DNA from 2 places in the Stenotrophomonas sp. STEN021 genome. Region 1 is predicted to be linked to the other one. Evidence: riboswitches for the same ligand, from Rfam matches in the RefSeq annotation. Region 1 holds a riboswitch; the other holds the start of a gene.
The links. Region 1 has a riboswitch for thiamine pyrophosphate ahead of ACVOL0_RS09110 (TonB-dependent siderophore receptor). Riboswitches for the same ligand answer to the same signal wherever they lie in the genome.
Positions count from the first base shown of each region.

Region 2: linked by a shared signal. The riboswitch ahead of thiC (phosphomethylpyrimidine synthase ThiC) and the one ahead of ACVOL0_RS09110 (TonB-dependent siderophore receptor) in region 1 are both predicted to bind thiamine pyrophosphate.

Region 1 covers NZ_JBRREH010000033.1:328-8,258, forward strand. The annotation lists gene ACVOL0_RS09105 (phosphotransferase enzyme family protein) at 1-1,028, shown strand, start outside; TPP riboswitch at 1,072-1,167, shown strand; gene ACVOL0_RS09110 (TonB-dependent siderophore receptor) at 1,237-3,411, shown strand; gene pnuC (nicotinamide riboside transporter PnuC) at 3,408-4,004, shown strand; tRNA gene ACVOL0_RS09120 (tRNA-Gly) at 4,138-4,213, opposite strand; tRNA gene ACVOL0_RS09125 (tRNA-Gly) at 4,271-4,346, opposite strand; tRNA gene ACVOL0_RS09130 (tRNA-Gly) at 4,407-4,482, opposite strand; gene pgsA (CDP-diacylglycerol--glycerol-3-phosphate 3-phosphatidyltransferase) at 4,531-5,145, opposite strand; gene uvrC (excinuclease ABC subunit UvrC) at 5,153-7,000, opposite strand; gene ACVOL0_RS09145 (hypothetical protein) at 6,997-7,931, opposite strand, start outside.
Region 2 covers NZ_JBRREH010000003.1:47,747-55,677, forward strand. The annotation lists gene ggt (gamma-glutamyltransferase) at 108-1,811, shown strand; gene ACVOL0_RS01235 (BCCT family transporter) at 2,105-3,685, opposite strand; TPP riboswitch at 3,872-3,973, shown strand; gene thiC (phosphomethylpyrimidine synthase ThiC) at 4,089-5,963, shown strand; gene ACVOL0_RS01245 (DUF4136 domain-containing protein) at 6,071-6,661, shown strand; gene ACVOL0_RS01250 (ion channel) at 6,717-7,400, shown strand; gene ACVOL0_RS01255 (winged helix-turn-helix domain-containing protein) at 7,642-7,931, shown strand, end outside.

The DNA of each region.
Region 1 (7,931 bases):
AGTTGGCCCCAGGCAGCACGCTGCTATGGCACAGCCCGCGACCGATGTCGGCCGCCGCCATCGCCGCCGGCCCACACGGCAATATCTTCATCAAACGGCACCACCGACGGGTGCGCAGTGCCGCCTGCCTGCTGGAAGAGCATCAGTTCATCACCCACCTCGCCAAGGCAGGGCTGCCGGTTGCCCAGCTCCTGCATGGCCACGATGGCCAGACTGCCATTGAGCACGGCGACTGGACCTACGAGCTGCATGCCGTAGCCGATGGCCAGGACCTGTACCGGGATGCCCCTTCGTGGACGCTGCTGACCGAAATCGAACGCGCGCAAGCCGCCGGCCGCATGCTGGCCACCGTGCACCGCGCCTCCGCCAGTTATCAGGCCCCCCAGCGCAGCACCCACCTGCTGGTCGCACGTGATGAGTTGATCCGCGCAGAAGACCCCATCACGGCGCTCAAGACCGACCTGCGCAATCGACCCGGTCTTGCCCGCTACCTGTCGCGCATTCCCTGGGAGCAACAACTGCAGCGCAGCGTCCTGCCCTGGCACACCGGACTGGCAGCGCGGCTGCAGGCCGAGCCGCCGTTGTGGGCCCACAACGACTGGCATGTCTCCAACCTGCTGTGGGGCCACGGCGACAACGCGATGCAGGTCAGCAGCGTGCTCGATTTCGGCCTGGCTTCTCCCACCAGCGCCCTGTTCGATCTGGCCACCGCCATCGAACGCAACGCCGTGGCCTGGCTGGAGCTGGAGCGCGGCGCCGAGGCGGTACGTATCGATATCGCATTGGCCCTGCTCGACGGCTACCGCGAGGTGTTGCCCTTGTCTGCCGAACGGGTACACCTGCTGGCCGACCTGCTGCCAATGGTGCATTTCGACTTTGCACTGTCCGAAGTCGAGTATTTCGAAGGTGTCACCGGCTCCACCGCAAATGCCGATGTCGCCTGGCAGCCATTCATGCTTGGCCACCCCGAGTGGTTCGCCAGCCCTCCCGGCCAAGCCCTGCTGCAGGCCCTGCACGCGGCCGCCTGAAGCGGCCCGACTCGCAAATCGTTCGCATTTGTAGTGAAATGCGTCCCTGAAGCGGGGGTGCCTGGCGTTGCCAGGCTGAGAGAGTCCCTTGGAACCTGATCCGGTTTGCACCGGCGTAGGGAGCTTTGAGCAGCAGCCGTAGCGCCGTCATTGGCGCTGCGCATGCGCGCCTTCGCTTCGTCTCCCTTGTTGCCTGAAGACGAATCGAATGAACCGCTGCCTGCGCCCCACGCTGTTGTCTCTCGCCCTGAGCACCGCCCTGCCGCTGTACGCCAGCGACACCGGCCTTGATGCCGCTGCCGCACACTCGCCGACCGAGCTTGCCGCCGTACGCGTGCAGGCCCGTCAGCCGGAAGCGGACAACCCCCGCGTCAACAGCTTCGGCAGCGGCGACTGGAAAAGCACGCCGGCATCGATGAACGTGCTGGACCGCGACTTCCTCGACCACCAGCAGGTGCGCTCACTGTCCGAGCTGGCCAGCAATGACGCTTCGCTGGGCGATGCCTACGCCCCGGTCGGCTATTACCAGAATGTCGCCATCCGCGGCTTCGCGCTGGACACGGCCACCGGCTACCGTTTCAACGGCATGTCGATCGCCGGCGAACAGCGGCTGGCACTGGAGAATCTGCAGGCCGTTGAAGTCCTCAAGGGCGAAGCTGGCCTGGCGGCCGGCGTGATGGCGCCAGGCGGCATCATCAACTACGTCGGCAAGCGGCCAGCCGAAGTACGCACCGTCACCTTGGGTACCGACAACGAAGGCTCGCGCTACGCCGCCATCGACGTCGGCCATTGGCTGACCCCGCGCATCGGCCTGCGCTTCAACGCAGCCTGGGACGACAGCAGTTCCTACATCGAACATGCCGATGGCCGCCGCAACTTCTATTCGCTGGCGACCGACTGGCTGATCGGTGAGCGCGGCAAGCTCGAAGTGGATGCCAACTACCAGACCAGCGCGCAGCGTTCGGCCTCCGGCTACCAGCTGCTGGGCGGACGGGAACTGCCGACCAGCGTGGACCGTGAACAGTTACTTGGCTATCAGCCGTGGCAGAAGCCGGTGGGCATCGCCAGCACCAACATCACCGCGCTGCACACCTATGATTTCAACGCCAATTGGCAGTCACGCGTTGCCCTCAGCCACAGCCACACGGTGATCGATGACAACGTCGCATTCGCCTACGGCTGCTACTACGCCGCGCAATGCGCCGATGGCAGCGTACCCGGCAACTACTTCGCCCCCAACGGCGACTACGACATCTACGACTACCGCAGCCCGGACGATACCCGTCGCAACCAGGAGCTGCGCGCCGAGCTGCGCGGCAGCTTCAACACCGGCAACATCGGCCATCAGCTGACCATGGGTGCCGACCAGTTCCGCCGCACCGTGGACAAGCGCCGCAACGTCAACGAATACGTCGGCACGGTCAATATCCACGACAAGCAGCTACCCGTGTTCGAGCCCTCGCCGCTGATACCTAGCGCGTCCGCACGTCGCCTGGACAGCCGCCAGACCGCTGTATTCGCACTGGACCGCATCCAGCTCAATGAAGACTGGCAGTGGCTGGCCGGCGGCCGCTACGTGCGTCTGGACGAACGCGCCTACGACAAGCGTGGCAACCCACAACGCCGCAGCCGCCTATCGCGCTTCCTGCCGCAGACTGCGGTGATGTGGAAGGCCAGCGACAGCATCAATGCCTACGCCAGCTACGTCGAAGGCATCTCGCTGGGCCAGGAAGCACCGTTCTGGACCGCCAACGCCGACACCTTCCTGCCGGCAGTGCAGTCGCGCCAGCTCGAAATCGGCGTGAAGTATTCCAGCAGCGAGCAGCTGACCCTGGGCGCGGCACTGTTCCGTACCACTCAGCCTTATCAGTACGCTAAGCCCGATGGCAGCGACGTCGGCTATACCTTCGTAGAGGAAGGCAAGCAGGCCCACGCCGGCCTGGAACTGACCGCCAACGGCCAGCTCACCGATGCGTTGCAGATCGTCGCCAGCGCCAGCGTATTGCAGGCACGTGCGCGCGACACCGGCACGCCGAGCTACGAAGGCCACCAACTGGTCAACGTACCCAAGCTGCGGGCCAGCGTGCACCTGAGCTATGCACTGCCCTTCGTTGAAGGGCTGGATCTTACCGGCGGCTGGCGCTACGCATCTGCCAATACCGCGCGCGCTGATGGTGCGGTACGCGCACCGAGCTACAACGTGTTCGACGCCGGGCTGCGCTTCAAGCACCAGCTGCAAGGCCACGCAGTGAGCTGGAACCTGTCGGTGGACAATCTGTTCAACCGCTTCTACTGGCGCGACACCGGCAGCAGCCTGGGCGACTACTACCTGTTCCCGGGCGCACCGCGTCAGGCACGCCTATCGGTGAGCATCGCGCTGTGAGCAGCACCACGCTCGAATGGTCGGCCGCGCTATGCAGCATCCTTGGCGTCTGGTTGATGGCGCAACGGCGAATGGTCGCCTGGCCGGTCGGCCTGTTGTCGGTAGCGCTGTATGCGCTGGTGTTCGCCGAAGCCAAATTGTATTCGGACACGCTGCTGCAGCTCGCATTTGCTGTCTTCCTCGTCTACGGCTGGATCAACTGGCGACGGCACGCCGCCGACGAAGGCAGCGTGCGCATCGTGCCCTTGTCACGCAGCAAGATGCTGCGTGACCTGGGCATCGGCCTGCTTGGTGGCATCGCGCTCGGTGCCGGCATGCACAGCTTCACCGATGCATCACTGCCGTGGCTGGACGCGATGCTGACCGGATTGAGCCTGGTCGCGCAGTGGTGGCAGGCACGCCGCCACACCGCCACCTGGTGGCTATGGATCGTGGTCGACGTGGTGTACGTAGGCGCGTATCTGTTCAAGTCACTGCATGTGACCGCGGCGCTGTACGTGTTCTTCCTCGGTCTTGCCGTGATCGGGTTGCGTGCATGGAGTGCAGCGGCCCACACCACCGCTGCGGAACCTGCAGCGCACGGCGCGCGCTGAGCAGCGTCACGCATTGCCAGCTGCCGCCGATGTCGGCAGCAGCTGGCTGAAGGTAAATCGCGGACAACAAAAAAGCCCCGTCAGGGGCTTTTCTTTACCTGCAGATATCACATGGAATCTGCTGGTCATTATCTGGAGCGGGAAACGAGACTCGAACTCGCGACCTCAACCTTGGCAAGGTTGCGCTCTACCAACTGAGCTATTCCCGCGGATTGAATGCAGCACCTGCGAAACAGAGAACCGACATTCGAGATGGATCGCAAGACTGGAGCGGGAAACGAGACTCGAACTCGCGACCTCAACCTTGGCAAGGTTGCGCTCTACCAACTGAGCTATTCCCGCAGGCTTGCTACATCTATTTACGCATCAAACCACGAGTAAACATGGAGCGATGTTTGAAACTGGAGCGGGAAACGAGACTCGAACTCGCGACCTCAACCTTGGCAAGGTTGCGCTCTACCAACTGAGCTATTCCCGCTTGGGAGGCGAAATTCTACATGCATTGGCCACGGTGTCAACAGCCTGTTCACTTTTTGACTGCACTATTGCGCGCGGCCTTTTCGTCTTCACGCAGGCTCGGCCAGGCCGCACGCAGGTACTGCAGCGCAGACACCAGAGTCAGCAAAGCGGCGATGGCCAACATCCAGTCACCGATGTGGAAAACCGGCTCGCCCATCCAGATGGTTTTGTACGAGGTATTGGGCGACACCGAGTACAGCAGGCACAGCAGCGCCACCATCTGTGCAGTGGTCTTGACCTTGCCGATCATCGCCACCCGCACCTTGGCGCGCTGACCAATCTCGGCCATCCACTCGCGCAATGCCGACACCGCGATTTCACGGCCGACGATCACCGCCGCCCAGAACGCCATCCACGGCGTCGGGTGCCCCTGCACGATCAGGAACAAGGCCACTGCCACCATCAACTTGTCCGCCACCGGATCCAGGAACGCACCGAATGCCGAATGCTGCTCGTACTTGCGCGCCACCCAGCCATCCAGCCAATCGGTGATCGCCGCCAGGCCGAAAATCGCCGCCGAGGCGAAATTTGTCCATGCATAGGGCAGATAGAACACCAGCACCAGCACCGGGATCATCATGATCCGCAGCAATGTCAGCCAGGTGGGGATGGTCAATTTCATTACAGCATTACTCCGCCGCCGGATCGGGTACCGACAGACCATGAAGGTTAGCGTAGATACGTGCAGCAAGGGCGGCATTGATGCCTTCCACGCGGGCGATTTCAGCCTCACCAGCCGCCTTCAAACCGGCAATACCGCCAAAATGCTTGAGCAGGCTGGCGCGCCGACGTGGACCGATGCCGGGAATATCTTCGAGTTTGCTGGTCATGCGCGCCTTCTGGCGACGCCCACGATGACCGGTAATGGCGAAGCGATGAGCCTCGTCACGCACCTGCTGGATGAACTGCAGCGCCGGTGACGCGGCGCCAGGGCGCAGCTCGCGCCCATCAGGCAGCACCAGCGCTTCGTGGCCGGCACGGCGCTCCACGCCCTTGGCCACGCCGACCAGCATCACCCCTTCCACGCCCAGGTCAGCCAGCGCTGCCTGTGCCTGTGCCAACTGTCCGGCGCCGCCGTCGATCAGCAATACGTCTGGCAGCACCCCACCCTCTTCCACTACGCGGCGGAAACGCCGGTCGATGGCCTGGCGCATGGCGGCGTAATCGTCGCCCGGCTCGATGCCGCTGATGTTGTAGCGACGGTACTGCGCGCGCACCGGGCCGGCAGCATCGAACACTACGCACGAGGCCACCGTGGCCTCACCCATGGTGTGACTGATATCGAAACACTCCACGCGCTTGACCGGCTCGGCCAGGCCCAGCATCTCGCGCACCGCTTCGCTGCGTGCCTGCTGCGCGCCGGCACTGTCCATCTCGGCGACCAGCGTGATCTGTGCGTTGCGACTTGCCAGTTCCACGTATCCCGCGCGTTCGCCACGCACGTTCCACTTCAGGGCCACCTTGCGCTCGGCCGATGCACTCAGCGCGGCCTCGATCATCTCCGCATCCGGAATCTGCCGATCCAGCAGCACTTCAGCTGGCGGCTCATGTTCGACGTAGTACTGCGAGACAAACGCGGCCAGCACCTCTTCGGCACTGTCCTCGCCGTTGGTGCGCGGGAAGAACGCGCGCGTACCGAGATTGCGGCCATCACGGAAGGCCAGCAGCATCACGCAGGCACTGGCGCCCTGGGTTGCGCAGGCCAGCACGTCCAGATCGGCGGCGCGGCCATCGACATACTGGCGGTTCTGCATGCTGCGCAACGAAGCGACCAGATCACGCAACCGCGCGGCACGCTCGAACTCCAGCGTGTCACTGGCCTGCTGCATGGCCTGCATCAATTCGTCGGCGAGCTGGTCACTCTTGCCCTCCAGGAACATCGCCGCGCGCCGCACCGATTCGTCGTACTCGGCCTGTGGCACCAGTTCCACGCAGGGCGCGCTGCAACGACCAATCTGGTACTGCAGGCAGGGCCGCGAGCGGTTGCGGAACACGCTGTCCTCACAGCTGCGCAGTTTGAACAGTTTGTGCATCAGGTTCAGCGTTTCACGCACCGCGCCGACGCCCGGATACGGCCCGTAATAGCGCCCGGGCACCGCACGCGGACCGCGATGCAGGGCGATCCGTGGCCATTGCTCGCGGGTCAGCAACACCTGCGGATAGGTTTTGTCATCACGCAGCGAAACGTTGTAACGCGGGTTCAGCGACTTGATCAGCTGGTTTTCCAGCAGCAGTGCTTCGGCCTCGGTGCGGGTCACGGTGACATCCATCCGCGCCACCTGCGACAGCATCATCATGATGCGCCGGCTCTTCGGCGAGCCGTTGAAATAGCTGCCTACGCGCTTGCGCAGCGCACCGGCCTTGCCCACGTACAGCAAGGTGTCGTCGGCAGCGTACATCCGGTATACACCAGGCGCGGTACTCAGCGCCGCCGCGAAGGCCTTGCCATCGAACTCATTGGCAACGACGTCGGTCATCCTTCAATCGGCACTTCACTCAGTTCGCCGCTGAGTGGATCAAAGCGCAGTACGGCGTGCGCGTCGGCCTCGGCAATCCAGATTGCGCCGGCGGCCACCGCCAACGCGGTCGGGCCATGCAGACGCCGGGGCAGATTGACCGTGGACAGATCACCACCACCCAGGCGCAGGGTACGCAGCGAGCCATTGCCTGCATCGGCAATCCACAACAGCGGCGAATCCGGCCCCATTGCCAGGCCCAGCGGGTACTGCAGGCGTGCACGCAAGCGCGGGCCATCAACATTACCCGACTCCCACGGCCCCTGCCCGACCAGGGTCTGCACCAGGTCACCACGCAGTTGCACCGAACGGATAGCCGAGCCCAAGGCGTCGCAGACATACAGCGCCTGCTGGACTGCGACCAGGCTGCTGGGCTGTGCAAATGCCGCCAGATGACCGCTGCCATCGCGCACTTCCGCCGCGCCGGCACCGGCCCGCCAGCGCAGCTCGCGACTGCCCAGGTCATAGCTCCAGATGTGGTTGTCACCGGCCATCGCGATATGGACCTGGTTGTCGGCCACCGCAACTGCCGCCGGGTGATTGAGCGGGCTGTCCCAGGGCTGGGCCAACACGCCGGCACGCGGATCACCGGCACGACCGTTGCCACACAAGGTGTCCACCTGGCCGCTGACCAGATTGATACTGCGCAAGGCGTGGTTGCCGGTGTCGGCTACATACAGTATTTCGCGCACCAGGGCCAAACCCTGCGGGCGATTGAAGGCCGCCTCGCCGGTGCCGCCATTGATCAGGTCGGCGCTGCCCAGACCGAACTGACGCAGCACCCGGCCAGCATGGTTGCACTCGAGAATCCGATGATGGCCGGTGTCGGCCACATACAGGCGGTCGGCCGTTGCCACCAGGCCAGCCGGGAACAGCAGCGGCAGGCGCGGCT
Region 2 (7,931 bases), on a different contig from region 1:
CTTGAACGCCTGGGCGAGGGCGAGCGTTGTACGAAGCACATGCGCAAGGCGTGCGTCAGCGCGGGGGCTGGGCTATCGTCCAAGCATTCCCTTGCTGGTTGTCCGCCATGCTGCGTACCGCGTTGTTGCTTGCTCTATCCACGGCGTCGGTAACGACGCTTGCTGCAGACCGTCTGACCGGTCATGAATTTGCCACCCGTTCGGAAGTCATCGCGCCACATGCGATGGCGGCCACGTCGCAGCCGTTGGCCACGCAGATCGCGCTTGACGTGATGAAGGCGGGTGGTTCGGCGGTGGACGCAGCCATCGCCGCAAATGCTGCCCTGGGCTTGATGGAGCCCACCGGCAACGGTATTGGCGGCGATCTGTTCGCGATTGTCTGGGACCCGAAGACGCAGAAGCTCCATGGTTACAACGGTTCGGGCCGTTCTCCGCGTTCGCTGACGCTGGCCGAGTTGCAGCGGCGCGGCCTGAAGGAAATTCCAGCGACCGGGCCGCTGCCGGTGTCGGTGCCTGGCGCGGTGGATGGCTGGTTCGCCTTGCACGAACGCTTCGGGCGCAAGCCGATGGCGGAGAATCTGGCACCGGCAATCGCCTATGCGCGCGCAGGGCATCCGGTGTCGGAGGTGATTGCCTATTACTGGGATCGCTCGGTGCCCAAGTTGTCGCAGTATCCGGGCTTCAAGGAACAGTTCACCATTGATGGGCACGCGCCGCGCAAGGGGCAGATGTGGCGCAACCCGAACCTTGCCAACACCTTGCAGCGGATTGCCGATGGCGGTCGCGATGCGTTCTACAAAGGCGACGTCGCCAGCAGCATTGGCGACTACTTCAAGGCCAATGGCGGCTACCTGAGCTACGAGGACATGGCTGCGCACCAAGGTGAGTGGGTCGAGCCGGTCAGCAGCAACTACCGCGGCTACGACGTGTGGGAGCTGCCGCCCAACAGCCAGGGCATCGCCGCGCTGCAGATTCTCAATGTATTGGAAGGCTACGATTTCTCGAATATCCCCTTTGGCTCGGCAGAGCACATCCATCTGTTTGTCGAAGCCAAGAAGCTGGCGTTCGCCGATCGCGCCCGCTTCTATGCGGACCCGGCATTTTCGCCGGCGCCGGTACAGCGGCTGATATCCAAAGAGTACGCCGCACAGCGCCGTGCGCTGATCTCGATGGACAAGGCCTTGAAGGAAGTGCAGCCGGGCACGCCCAGGCAGCTGGAGGAGGGCGACACCATCTACATGACCGTGGCCGATGCCGACGGCATGATGGTGTCATTGATCCAATCCAACTATCGCGGCATGGGTAGCGGCATGGCGCCGCCGGGCCTGGGTTTCATCCTGCAGGATCGCGGCGAGATGTTCGTACTGCAGAAAGACCATCCCAACGGCTATGCGCCGGGCAAGCGTCCGTTCCAGACCATCATCCCGGCCTTCATCACCAAGGACGGCAAGCCGTTCGCCAGCTTTGGCGTGATGGGCGGTGCGATGCAGCCGCAAGGGCATGCGCAGATCGTGATGAACCTGGTGGATTTCGGCATGAACCTGCAGGAGGCTGGCGATGCGCCGCGTATCCAGCATGAGGGTTCGACCGAGCCGACCGGGCGGGCCACGGCGATGCGTGATGGTGGCGAGGTCAATCTGGAAACCGGGTTTTCCTACGAGACGGTACGCAGTTTGATGCGCAAGGGGCATCGCGTGGTGTTTGCCGATGGCCCTTATGGTGGTTATCAGGCGATCATGCGTGACCCGGAAAGCGGCGTTTACTACGGCGCTTCGGAGAGCCGCAAGGACGGGCAGGCGGCGGGGTACTGATCTTTGCTTCTTGTGGTTGTAGCAGGGCCAAAGCCAAAGCCAAAGCCAAAGCCAAAGCACCCCTCCCCAACCCTCCCCTTCGCTGCGCGAAAGGGAGGGGGTAGAAGCGGCTCCGTCGCCATCTTGTAGATCGCCAAGAACGGCCCCCTCCCTTTCGCGCAGCGAAGGGGAGGGTTGGGGAAGGGGAGCTCTTCGCTGCCGTCCTTACCACCCAATTGTTCAGCCACATTGTGCAGCTGGATGCGAAGCCAGCCAGATGCGCCGCGGCAATTCACAGCTCCCGCAGCTCCCGCCTACTTGTCCAGACCTGGCGAATGCTCAGTGACTGCACGTGCTTCTTCCTGTGCCGCCTGCTCGCGCTCGATCCATGCCTCCATCATGTGCCGTGCGCGCTGCGCGAGCCGACGCTGGCGGTTGTGCTCGGCGTCCAGTATGCGGTACAGCGATACCATCACCAGCACCATCAACAACGCGAAGGGCAGCGCCGCAATGGTGATCATACCCTGCAGTGCTTCCAGCCCGCCTGCCAGCAGCAGCACCGCCGCGATCAACGCAATGGCCACCCCCCATACCAGCTTGCGCGACAAGGGCGGGTCGCCAGCATCGTCGGTGGACATGCTGGCCAGTACCAGCACCGCAGAATCGGCTGAGGTGACAAAGAAGATCATCAGCAGGACCAGCGCCAGTACTGACAGCAGCAGCGACGCCGGCAGGCTGTCAAACAGGGTGAACAGCACCGTCTCATAGCCATTGCCCAGCGCCAGCACCAGGTCGGTGTGGCCGAACAGCTGCGTCCATAGCGCGGTGCCGCCGAATACGGAGAACCACAGGAAACCGAGCAGGGTGGGGGCCAGCACCACGCCGACCACGAACTCGCGCACACTGCGACCGCGCGATACGCGGGCAATGAACGAGCCGACGAACGGTGCCCAGGCAATCCACCAGGCCCAGTAGAAAATGGTCCAGTCCGCAACCCAGGTGCTGCCGGAGAACGGCGACATGCGCAGGCTCATGGTCACCAGTTGGTTGAGGTAGGAGCCCAGCGTGGTGGTGAAGGTATCGAAGATGAAACCAGTCGGGCCCAGCACCAGCACTGCGGCCAACAGCAGCGCAGCCAACGCCAGGTTGAAGTTGGACAGCCACTTGATGCCGCGCTCCACGCCGCTGCTGGTGGACAACATGTAGAGCACGAAGGCCACGGCGATGACGGTCAGCTGCAAGGGCACATCGGCACGCAGCCCGACGACGCGTTGCAGGCCGGCGGCGATCTGGATGGTGCCAAAGCCCAGTGTGGTGGCTACACCGATCGCGGTGGCGACTACCGCGGCGATATTGACCAGCTTGCCGAACCAGCCGCGATGGTGACGGCCGATGATCGGCTGCAACATGTCGCTGACCAGGCCGCGGCCATTGCGGTTGTACTGGAACCAGGCCATCGCCAGCCCGATCAGTGCATAGATCGCCCAGGGATGCAGGCCCCAGTGGAAGAATGCATAGCGCATGGATGCGCGCGCAGCGTCCATGCTCTGCGCAGGCAGGCCTTCGGGCGGGGTGACGAAATGTGACACCGGCTCGGCCGCGCCCCAGAACACCAGTCCGATGCCCATGCCGGCCGAAAACAGCATCGACAGCCAGCTGGCATTGGAAAAATCAGGCTCGGCATCCTCGCCGCCAATACGCAGGCTGCCAAAGCGGCCGAAGGCCAGGTACAGCAGGAAGCTGAGTGTCAGGAACACGATCAGCAGGTACATCCAGCCGGCGCCTCGAACTACCTGGGCCAGTGCGGCCTGCACCACGTCGTTGAAGGGACCGGGCGCGATGCCAGCGATCAGCACCAGCAAGGCAACCAGGGCGATGGAAATTCGGAACACCATCGAGGCTTCTCCGGTCATGGGGTGGAGGGAAGCAGGCCATGGCTTGCAATACGGTCGGCGCGGATTCCGCGCCATCGGTGGAGAACGTGTTTACCCCTGTCGATCCTACTGAATGCGACGTCAGTGTTCCGTTAGCGCCATCACTGGCATGGCTTGCGCCAGTGCTATCGGTTTGTGGTCTAATGCCGCCCGAAGCGGGGGTACCGTGACCATTGGGTCGCGGTTGAGACATACCCTTCGAACCTGATCCGGCTGATACCGGCGTAGGGAAGCTTCGTGTGCCGCCAGTCGATGTGCCCGTAGTGGGCCAGGGCCGGCTGGCGTACGCCTTCGCTTCGTTCCGTCATGCGAATCCCTCGCGTGGCCTTCGCACACCGCGTGCGGACAGACAGGACGAATGCCAATGAATACACAGCCCAGCCTGCAGCAACAGGCCCAGCAACTCTCCGAGTCGGTGACCCGGCCGATTCCAGGTTCGCGCAAGATCTTCGTCGCTGGCTCGCGCGCGGACCTGCAGGTGCCGATGCGCGAAATCGCGCTGACCCGCACGCCAACCTTGTTCGGCGGCGAGGACAATCATCCGGTTACCGTGTACGACACCTCTGGTCCTTACACCGATCCGCAGGCCACCATCGATCTGGCAGCGGGCTTGGCGGCGGTGCGTACGCGCTGGATCGAAGAACGTGCCGATACCGAGCAGTTGGCCGGGCTCAGTTCCGAGTTCGGCCGTGCCCGTCAGCACGATGCCAAACTCGATGCCGTACGTTTCCCCGGCCGCACGCTGCCCCGGCGTGCCATCGGCACCGCCAATGTCACCCAGATGCACTACGCGCGCCGTGGCATTGTCACCCCTGAGATGGAATACGTCGCCATCCGCGAGAACCAGCGGCTGGACGCGGTGCGTGATGCCGGCCTGCTCGCGCAGCATCCGGGGCAAAGCTTTGGTGCCAGCATCCAGCAGATCATCACTCCGGAGTTCGTACGTGACGAAATCGCGCGCGGTCGCGCGGTGTTGCCGAACAACATCAATCATCCCGAGTGCGAGCCGATGATCATCGGCCGCAACTTCCTCACCAAGATCAACGCCAACATCGGTAACAGCGCGGTGTCGTCCGGCATCGCAGAGGAAGTGGAGAAGCTGGTGTGGGCGATCCGTTGGGGTGGCGATACGGTGATGGATCTGTCCACCGGCAAGCACATCCATGAGACACGCGAGTGGATCGTGCGCAACTCGCCGGTGCCGATTGGCACCGTGCCGATCTACCAGGCGCTGGAAAAGGTCGATGGTCGCGCCGAAGCGCTGACCTGGGAGATCTTCCGCGACACCTTGATCGAGCAGGCCGAGCAGGGCGTGGACTACTTCACCATCCACGCCGGCGTGCTGTTGCGGCATGTGCCGCTGACGGCAAAGCGGGTTACCGGCATCGTCTCGCGTGGCGGCTCGATCATGGCCAAGTGGTGCCTGGCACATCACAAGGAGAACTTCCTTTACACGCACTTTGAAGACATCTGCCAGATCATGAAGGCCTATGACGTGTCCTTCAGCCTCGGTGATGGCCTGCGCCCGGGCTGTATTGCCGATGCCAACGATGCGGCGCAGTTCGGTGAACTGGAAGCGCTGGGCGAGCTGACAAAGATTGCCTGGAAGCATGATGTGCAGACCATCATTGAAGGCCCCGGCCATGTGCCGATGCAGCTGATCAAGCAGAACATGGACAAGCAGCTGCAGGAGTGCGGCGAAGCGCCGTTCTATACGCTTGGGCCACTGACCACCGATATCGCCCCGGGCTACGACCACATCACCAGCGCGATCGGCGCAGCGATGATTGGCTGGTACGGCACTGCGATGCTCTGCTACGTGACGCCGAAGGAGCACCTGGGTCTGCCCAATCGGCAGGACGTGCGCGACGGCATCATGGCGTACAAGATCGCCGCACACGCCGCTGATCTGGCCAAGGGCCATCCGGGTGCGCAGGTCCGCGACAACGCCTTGAGCAAGGCGCGCTTCGAGTTCCGCTGGGAGGATCAGTTCAACCTCGGTCTGGACCCGGAGAAGGCCAAGGAATTCCATGACGAGACGCTGCCGAAGGATGCACACAAGCTGGCTCACTTCTGTTCGATGTGCGGTCCGCATTTCTGTTCGATGAAGATCACCCAGGATGTGCGCGAATACGCCGCCGAGCAGGGGCTGGAGGAGGCGCAGGCGCTGGCGGCGGGGATGGCCGAGAAGTCAGCGCAGTTCCGCGAGCAGGGCGCACAGGTCTACCGCGTCGAATAGACCGGCGACAGGGGCGGGGCACCCATGCCGGTGCCCCTGCCGCTGCTTGACGCCAGCGCAGGTACAGACGTGCTAGCGTGCAGCCGTCCACACCACAGGGGTAGGCCATGAAACTTCGCTTCGTTTCTCTGCTGTTCGTCTTGTCCACGCTGCTCCTGCTGGGCGCCTGCGCCAGCACCCCGCGTGTCGCCAGCCAGGCAGATCCTACTGCCGACTTTTCGCGTTACCGCAGCTTTGCCTTCTTCAGCCCGCTGGCGCTTGAGCAGCACGGCTATACCACCATCACCAGCAATCGCATCCGCGCCGCGGTACGTACGCAGATGGAGTCGCGTGGTTATCGCTTCGATGAGGCCAATCCGGACCTGTGGGTGAACCTCAACGCCTACCTGCAGGACAAGACCCAGGTCACCACGATGCCGGAAGTGGATTACGACTATTACTACAGCTATCGCGCCCGCAGCTATGTTGCCGTGCCGTACTGGCGTGACCGTACCGACGTGCGCCAATACACCGAGGGCACCTTGAACGTGGACGTGGTGGATGCGCGGAAGAAGCAATTGGTTTGGGAAGGCGTTGCGGTCGGTACGGTGGGGCGGCTGAAGCCGGAGCAGCGTGGCGAGCGGATCGATGCGGCGGTGGCGGCGATCTTTGCCACCTATCCGTATCGCGCCGGGATGGCAGCTGGCACTACTCCCTGAGTCCCGCGCCTGCGGGCCTCGGTTCAACTACCCGTTCGGCACTGGCAATGAAGGGATGCAGATGCAGCTGCGCTTGAAGTGGATCGTGATCGCGCGCAGGCACCCCTCGGCGTGGTTGCTGGGGGTGCAGTTGCTCGGGGTATTGCTGTACCCGGCGATGGAGCACATGCCGGCTGGGCGCGCGCTGTTTGGTGCGTTCGGCATGCTGGTGCTGGGCTTGGCGGTATGGGTGGTGCGGCGCAGCCCGCTGCTGTTGTGGCTGGCCTTGACCCTGGCGATCCCGGCGGTGGTGTTCTCCATCGCCGGTGCCTTGTTGGGGCGCTATTCGCTGATCGCGGTGGCGCAGGCATTCGAGAGCCTGCTGTACTTCTATACCTCCTGCAGCCTGATCGCCTACATGCTGCAGGATCACAAGGTCACGCGTGATGAGCTGTTTGCCGCCGGCGCCACCTTCACCTTGCTGGCCTGGGCATTCGCGTTTGCCTATTCAGTGTGCCAGCACATCTATCCGGGCAGTTTTGTCGCCACCAACGAAGGCGATTTCAGGAGCTGGGTCGAGTTGCTTTATCTCAGCTTCAGCTTGTTGTCAGGGGTGGGCCTGAGTGACGTGGTGCCCGTGCACCCGCAGGCACGTGCTTTGGTGATGCTGGAGCAGTTTGCGGGCGTTATGTACGTTGCATTGGTGGTTTCGCGGCTGGTTGGCCTGACCATCTACAAGGCAGAGAAAACTGAACGCTAGATAAAAAAATCGCGCCAGAAGGCGCGAATCATGTAGCTGATTATGTAATTACGTCGGCGAGAGAGAGCCTGATGTCGTCCACGTTTGGCACGTGGGGAACCTGGTTAGAGTAATATCTGTTCCAGATAAAACATTTGCTCTGTGCGTTGATGCCTTTTGCGGAATTTGGCGGCTTGTAAGGGCATGGGCCCGGATAGCTGGACACAGGATGCGTGTCCGCCAGCGATTTTGAAAGACCGCGATGGCAACGAATCCCACCGAAAAACCTAGCTCTGACCGACTGCGCGTCGGTGAGTGTCTGGTAGTGCTTTCCTCTCGTGAGGTGCACTTGCCAGGAACACACAAAACCCAGCGGCTCACGCCCAAATCGGTGGGCGTGTTGTTGGCGCTTGCGCGCAAGCCAGGCCAGGTGGTGACCCGCGAGGAACTGTTTGCCGAGGTCTGGCCGGACACCATGCCGACCAATGATGTGCTGACCCAGGCCGTAACCCAGCTGCGCAAGGTGTTTGCCGCAACCGAGGCCGGTGAGGC